3 regions of the Streptomyces sp. NPDC014991 genome follow, and region 2 is predicted to be linked to each of the others. Evidence: riboswitches for the same ligand, from Rfam matches in the RefSeq annotation. Region 2 holds a riboswitch; each other region holds the start of a gene.
What was found. A riboswitch is a leader RNA that binds a small molecule or an ion and turns the genes downstream of it on or off. The one in region 2 is predicted to bind cobalamin.

Region 1 (2,189 bases), on a different contig from region 2:
GCTCGGACACCCGCTGGGGAACGCGTCCGCCCACTGACGCCGGCCGGTGTCCCGACAACGCGGGAGGGCCCTCGGACGGATCCGGAGGGCCCTCCCGCGTCAGGTGGCGGTTCGGTGCGGCGCGGCGACCGACCGCCCGGTGCCGGACGGTACGGGCTCCGGGCGCAGCAGCCGTTCGGCGAACTCGCCGAAGAGCAGGCCGAAACCGGCCCACAGGACGGCCTGGACGGCCAGCGCGGAGAGACGGAACCGCCACAGCAGGGCGGCCGGGAAGTCCTTCGGCACCTCGTTGACGGCCGGCAGGAAGGCGTAGGCCAGGGCGGTCACGAGGACGAAGGCGGCCACCGCGGCGACGGTGGCGTACCAGGTGCCCAGCCGGGGTGCGAGTCGCTTGCCCAGGAGGGTGGCGGCGACCGCGAGGAGCACGCTGAGCAGCATCATCAGGAAGTACAGGCCGGTCCGCTCGCCGATGGTGCCGGGGTCGCCGACCGACGGCGGGTTGGCCGGGTACTTCAGGAACGGCACGACGTACACGGCGAGCAGCGCGCAGCCCGACAGCAGCAGCGCGGTCGCCCGCGGGGAGAAACGGCCGACGCGGCCGAGCGCGAAGCAGAAGGCGAGTGCGACGATGCCGCCGAACGCGACCCCGTAGACGAGGACGCCGGTGGCGAGGCCGGCGGTGGACTGCACCGAGCGCGGGACGACTTCCGTCCCGTGCGTGTGGGAGTGAGCGTCCTCGAAGCCGATCGCGCTGTCGACGCTCGGCTCGCCGAGGAAGTAGGCGGTGAGCAGGGCGAGCACGCCGGCGGCCAGGCCGGCGAGCATGCCCCGCACGAGGAGGTTCCTCACCGTCGCGGAGTTCATGGGTGGGGGCGTCCCTCGCGTCAGTGGCAGGGGAAGCCGAGCAGATGGCGGGCGTCGTGCACCCACTCGTGGACGTCCGTGCCGTCGAGCACGGAGGTGGCGCCCTGTTCGGCGCCGACGAAGTACAGCAGGACGAGCATGAGGATGCCGAAGAAGACCGCCCACGGGGCGATGGCCTTCAGCGGCAGCTTGGCCGGTACGGCGGGGAGGGTGGCTGTCGGCCGGGCGACGGTCTGCGCCATGGCAGGACCTCCTCTGGGAGTTCGCGTCCCATCTCGGTGGTGCACAGGACGACGGCCACGGGTCTGACTCACGAACACCCGGAGGCTCTCGCATACAGTGGCGCGACCGTGCCGGACTCCCACCGGCTTCCGTCGACCGTCGTCGATGTCGGACGGACAGTACCGCGTGGTGCCCGCCCGGCCAAGAGCGCACCGCGGGCGGGCGGACGGCCGGGTGCCGGCGCCCGCGGCGCCCGGCGTACGCCCCCTCGGACGCACGCCCCCCTCCCCGACGACACCCTCGTCGAACCCGCCTGCGGCGATGACGCCCTCGACGGCCGCCCCGGCCGCACGGGTCACAGGTGCAGCCCCACATGGTTCACGATCAGCCGCTTGCCCTCGGGGTCCAGGGCGAAGTAGATGCGTCCGGCCTCGTTGGGCGACACGGCGTCGCGGACCTTGATGTGCGGCAGCCCGTCCCGGCGCTTGTGCTCGAACATGAAGTAGCGCTTGTCCTTGTTCTTGCTGAGCTTCTCGTCGCTGTTCGCGAACCTCAGCCCGTGGTGGTCGTAGAACCACTGGTCGAGTCTGGGCCGCTTGCCGGGCTTGGTGTACAGGTCCATCGCGGCCTGCGCGAGGGCGATCAGCTGGTCGGTCATCTCCTCGGGATACGGGTACTGGGAGGCCTTCCACGCGCGCGCCGCCCGCACCGTGAACACGATGCGCTCCTCCGACGTCCTGGCGAGAGCCTCGAAGGTGGGCACGGCGTCCGTGCCCAGGACCGGGATCCCGTGCCAGACGTCCGGCTCGGCCGCCTGCCCGGCCCCGCCCCGCGACAGGTCCAGGTACAGCTTCTTCCAGTAGTCCCGGTCCTGGCGCAGCGTCTCGGCCGCGGCGGCCTCGGACTGCGCCTTGTCACGTTCCTCCATACAGCTCTGGGCCATGTCCTCCCACGACCTGGCGTCCTCCTCCAGCTGCCGCGCGCGTTCCTTCAGCGCCTCGAGCTCGGCGGTCGTGTCCCCGGCGGCCTGTGCGCGCGACAGCCGTTCGGCCGCTCTGCGTGCCCCGGCCCGGTACGAGGCCTGCCGTGCCCGCTCCCAGGCC
Region 2 (2,189 bases):
CGACATGTTCTGCGCCTTGAACGGCGCCACCTTCACGCCCTGGCGGACCAGCCAGCGGCAGATCCCGGCCGTCACGACGCTCTTGCCGGCGTCGGAGGTGGTGCCGGCGACGAGGAGACCCCCGTTCACTTCCCACGTCCCTTCATCAGGCCGCGCGCGGCGAGCGTGGTGCCGAGCGCGAGCAGGCCGACGCGGCGGGAGAGCCGTACGGCCCGGTCGATGTCGGTGACCCGGACCGGTCGTCCGGTGCCGCCGTTGAGCACGGGCCGGTGTTCCACCCGGCCGCCGTAGGAGAGCGTTCCGCCCAGCCGTACGCCGAGGGCGCCCGCGAACGCGGCCTCCACGGGACCGGCGTTGGGGCTCGGATGCCGGGAGGCGTCGGCCCGCCAGGCCCGCGCGGCACCGCGCGGATCGGGTCCGGCGAGGGTGGCGAGTACGGCGGTGAGCCGGGCCCCGGGCCAGCCGGCGACGTCGTCGAGGCGGGCGGAGGCCCAGCCGTAGCGCCGGTGGCGGGGCGACCTGTGGCCCACCATCGCGTCCAGGGTGTTGACCGCCCGGAATCCGAGCAGCCCCGGGACGCCGGCCACGGCGCCCCAGACGAGGGCGCCGACCACGGCGTCGGAGGTGTTCTCGGCGACCGACTCGACCACGGCCCGGGCGATGCCGTCGGCGTCGAGCGCCTGCGGGTCCCGGCCGCACAGGTGGGGCAGCCGGGCCCGGGCGGCGTCGACGTCCCCGGCCTCCAGCGCGCGCCCGACGGTGCGCGCCTCGCGGGCGAGCGAGGTGCCGCCGACGACGGCCCAGGTGGCGGCGGCGGTCAGCGCGGCGGAGACGGCGGGACGGGGGCGTGCGGCGCGTGCGGCCGACGCGCCCAGCGCGACGGCGCCGCCGGCGCACACGACGGTGTGCAGGGCACCCCAGCCGCGGTGGTCGTGCCACAGGGCGCGTTCCACGGCTCCGGCCGCCCGGCCGAACGCGGCGACCGGATGCCCGCGGCGCGGATCGCCGAGGAGCAGGTCACCGAGGAGGCCGGCGGCGGCGCCGTACGCGTATGTGCGATCGGCACCCATCGGCTCAGCCGGCCGTGGGGAGGGGAGCGGTCCGGGTACGGGTCCTCGCTGGGCAGCCGAGCATGTCGCTGTAGGTCCTCACTCAGGGTGTCCGCGCCCTGGTTCGACGTGAATCGGCGGCGAGAGTTCCTGGCTCCCGGGGATCGCTCCCCGGTGACAGTGGCGGGACCGCGCCGGATTCGCACCGGCTTCCTCTTCTGCCGCCGTAGATGGCCTGGGCAGTCCACCACGCACCCGGAAGGGCCGTCAACTTGCCGTTGACCTGCGTGGGGAGAGTGTGCCGATCCCCACACCTCGCGGGATGTGCGGGCCGGGCGGGGACATGACGGAGGCTCCCCCGCACGACCGGTGCGGGGGAGCCTGTGAGGGAGTCCGGGTCAGGCCTTGGCCACGACCAGGTGGATGCCGTACGCCACCGCAGCCGCGCAGGCCGCGAAGCAGAGGTAGGCGCCGGTGACGGCGAGGCCGGCGGTGCCGCCCTGCGCAACGGCCTTCTCGCGCCGGTTCAGGCCCGCGATGCCGATGGTGAACAGGGTCACCAGGCCCACGGTGGCCACGAGGCTCACTCCGAAGACGGAGCCGAGGGCCGCCCAGTCGATCTTCATGGGGATGCTTCCTTCGGTAACCGGGGTGACCGGGCTCAGACGGTGGCGGCCGGGGCTGCCGGGGGAGCGGGCTCGGCGGCCGGGGCCGGGCTGGTGGCCTGCCGCGGGAAGGTGAGGTCCAGGTCGATGGCGACCGGGCCGGCCGGGGGCGGGGTGACGGCGGCGATGGCGGTGGTGACCACACCGGCCGGCTCGCCGGTCTCGTGCACCACGTTCGTGTGGTCCACGACCTCGCGGCGGGAGAACTTCCAGATCGCGGCGCTGGAGGCGACGAGGAAGACGGCGACGGCGGCGGTGCCCCAGTCACCGAGGTCGGTGACGGACTCGGCACCCGCGCCGACCAGCGCGGCGGCCGGGAGGGTGAGCGCCCAGGCGACGAACATGCGGGTCGCGGTGGACCAGCGGACCACACCGCCCTTGCGGCCGAGGCCCGCGCCCATCACCGAGCCGGAGACGACGTGGGTGGTGGAGAGGGAGAAACCGAGGTGGGCGGAGGCCAGGATGGCGGTCGCGG
Region 3 (2,189 bases), on a different contig from region 2:
TGGCCCTGGAGGTCGACGTGGACCGGTACGTGAAGCTGTACCTGGAGACGGTCGGCCGCTAGGCCCTCTCGTTCGGATCATGCCGGGCTCGCGGGCCCCGATCCGGCCCGATCCGAACGAAAGACCCTAGTCGGCGGTGGCCGGCACCCGTTCCGACCAGCGCTCCTCCACCCTGGCGAACCGCCAGTACGCCAGCGCCGCCGCCCATACGACGACGAACAGGCCGACGATGAGGTAGCCGACGTTGTCCAGGTCGAGGCCGGCGACCCAGCCGGTGAGGTCGTCGTGCAGGTCGAACTTCTCGTGCAGGACGCCGACCAGCTCGATCGTGCCGATGAAGAGGGCGACGGCGATGGACAGGCCGGTGATGGCGAGGTTGTAGAACACCTTGCGGACGGGGTTGGAGAACGCCCACTGGTAGGCGAAGTTCATGAACGTGCCGTCGAGGGTGTCGAACAGGCTCATCCCGGCGGCGAAGAGCAGCGGCAGGCAGAGGACCGCGTACCAGGGCAGGCCGGCCGCCGCGCCGGAGCCGGCCATCACCATCAGCGTGACCTCGGTGGCCGTGTCGAAGCCGAGGCCGAAGAGGAAGCCGAGCGGGTACATCTGGCCCGGACGGGACACGGACTTGGTGAGCCGGCCGAGGAGCCGGTTCATGAAGCCGCGTGAGTCCAGGTGCCGTTCCAGCTGTTTCTCGTCGTACGCCCCGGCGCGCATGGCGCGGAACACCTTGAGGATGCCCACCAGCGCGACCAGGTTCAGGGCCGCGATGAGGTAGAGGAACGTGCCGGAGACGGTGGTCCCGAGGACGCCGAGCACCTGGTGGGTGCTGGATCCCTCGTTCATGACCTTCCCGGCGAGGGAGGTGCCGCCCGCGATCAGCAGCGCCAGCAGGACGACGACGCTGGAGTGGCCGAGCGCGAACCAGAAGCCCACCGACACGGGCCGTTTGCCGTCGGCCATCAGCTTGCGGGTCGTGTTGTCGATGGCGGCGATGTGGTCGGCGTCGAAGGCGTGCCGCATGCCGAGGGTGTAGGCGGTGACGCCGAGCCCGACGCCGAAGACGTCGGTGCCCACCCGGTAGTGCTCGGGGGCGACGAGGAGGAAGAGGATCCCGAAGGCGACGACGTGCAGGGCGACTATCACCGCCAGCAGTCCCGCCGTCTTGACGGTGTCCTCACGTCGCCAGCGGAAAGACGCGGCGTCGGTCATCAGGTTCACGCTCCAGCACCTCGTGGATCACTTCGTGAGCTGCCGTGGCCGGTCTCCTGGCTTACAGGTCCACGTCCGCCGTTCCTGCCTTCCCGGTCGCGTACGACCAGTGGCCCGGCGGCTGCCGGACGGAACGGGAACTCCCTGATCACAGTGGCGAGGGCCGCGTCGACCTTGCATCGACTTCCCGAGCACCACGGCCCGCCCACCGTAGAGGGGCGTGCGGTTCTCTGCATAGCTGCGCACCTGCGCAGGTATTCAAGATCACATCGGTGCCTGCGAGGATGGCGTCATGCATCTCGTGCCTGCCGACCGAGCCGACCGTCGCACCATCGACGGTCACCGGGTGTGCGAGGCGATCGCCGCCATCGGCGACGCGGATCACCTGCGCACCTGGTCCGGCCGTTTCTCCCTCCTGGCCGACCCCAACCGGCTCGCGCTGCTGCTCGCCCTGCACCGCACCGGTCCGCTCGCCGTCTCCGACCTCGCGATCGCCACCGGCATGAACGACCCCGCCGTCTCCCAGGCGCTGCGGCTGCTGCGGGCGGCCGGGGTCGTGGCGGGGGAGAAGGAGGGACGCGTGGTGCGCTACCGGGTGGTGGACGCGCAGGTACGCGGCCTTTTGGAGCACTGCGCCCTCTGACCGGCCTCGAGGAAGGTTCCCTTTCCGGGCAATGTGGACAGATACAGGGTCCGTACCGTCGTCCGTCCATGGGAGCCCGCATGGCAGACCTCTCGTCCAGGAACCCCGACTGGTGGCGGCAGGCCGTCATCTACCAGGTCTATCCGCGCAGCTTCGCCGACGCCGACGGCGACGGGCTGGGCGATCTGAGGGGCATCACCCAGCGCCTGAACCACCTGGCGACGCTGGGCGTGGACGCCCTGTGGCTGAGCCCCTTCTACCCCTCCGAACTCGCCGACGGCGGCTACGACGTCGCCGACCACCGGGACGTCGACCCGCGCCTGGGCACCCTGGA

Region 1: another riboswitch for cobalamin. It lies ahead of ACF1BE_RS09460 (CbtB-domain containing protein); the one in region 2 lies ahead of ACF1BE_RS30890 (cobalamin biosynthesis protein).
Region 3: another riboswitch for cobalamin. It lies ahead of ACF1BE_RS05510 (HoxN/HupN/NixA family nickel/cobalt transporter); the one in region 2 lies ahead of ACF1BE_RS30890 (cobalamin biosynthesis protein).

The regions. Positions count from the first base shown of each region.
Region 1 covers NZ_JBIBVY010000004.1:203,695-205,883, reverse strand. The annotation lists gene ACF1BE_RS09470 (histidine phosphatase family protein) at 1-37, shown strand, start outside; gene ACF1BE_RS09465 (CbtA family protein) at 100-864, opposite strand; gene ACF1BE_RS09460 (CbtB-domain containing protein) at 885-1,106, opposite strand; cobalamin riboswitch at 1,145-1,279, opposite strand; gene ACF1BE_RS09455 (hypothetical protein) at 1,442-2,189, opposite strand, start outside.
Region 2 covers NZ_JBIBVY010000027.1:50,473-52,661, reverse strand. The annotation lists gene ACF1BE_RS30895 (cobyric acid synthase) at 1-129, opposite strand, end outside; gene ACF1BE_RS30890 (cobalamin biosynthesis protein) at 126-1,070, opposite strand; cobalamin riboswitch at 1,171-1,313, opposite strand; gene ACF1BE_RS30885 (hypothetical protein) at 1,448-1,675, opposite strand; gene ACF1BE_RS30880 (anion permease) at 1,711-2,189, opposite strand, start outside.
Region 3 covers NZ_JBIBVY010000002.1:331,774-333,962, forward strand. The annotation lists gene ACF1BE_RS05505 (nucleoside hydrolase) at 1-62, shown strand, start outside; gene ACF1BE_RS05510 (HoxN/HupN/NixA family nickel/cobalt transporter) at 127-1,212, opposite strand; cobalamin riboswitch at 1,241-1,426, opposite strand; gene ACF1BE_RS05515 (ArsR/SmtB family transcription factor) at 1,505-1,855, shown strand; gene ACF1BE_RS05520 (glycoside hydrolase family 13 protein) at 1,936-2,189, shown strand, end outside.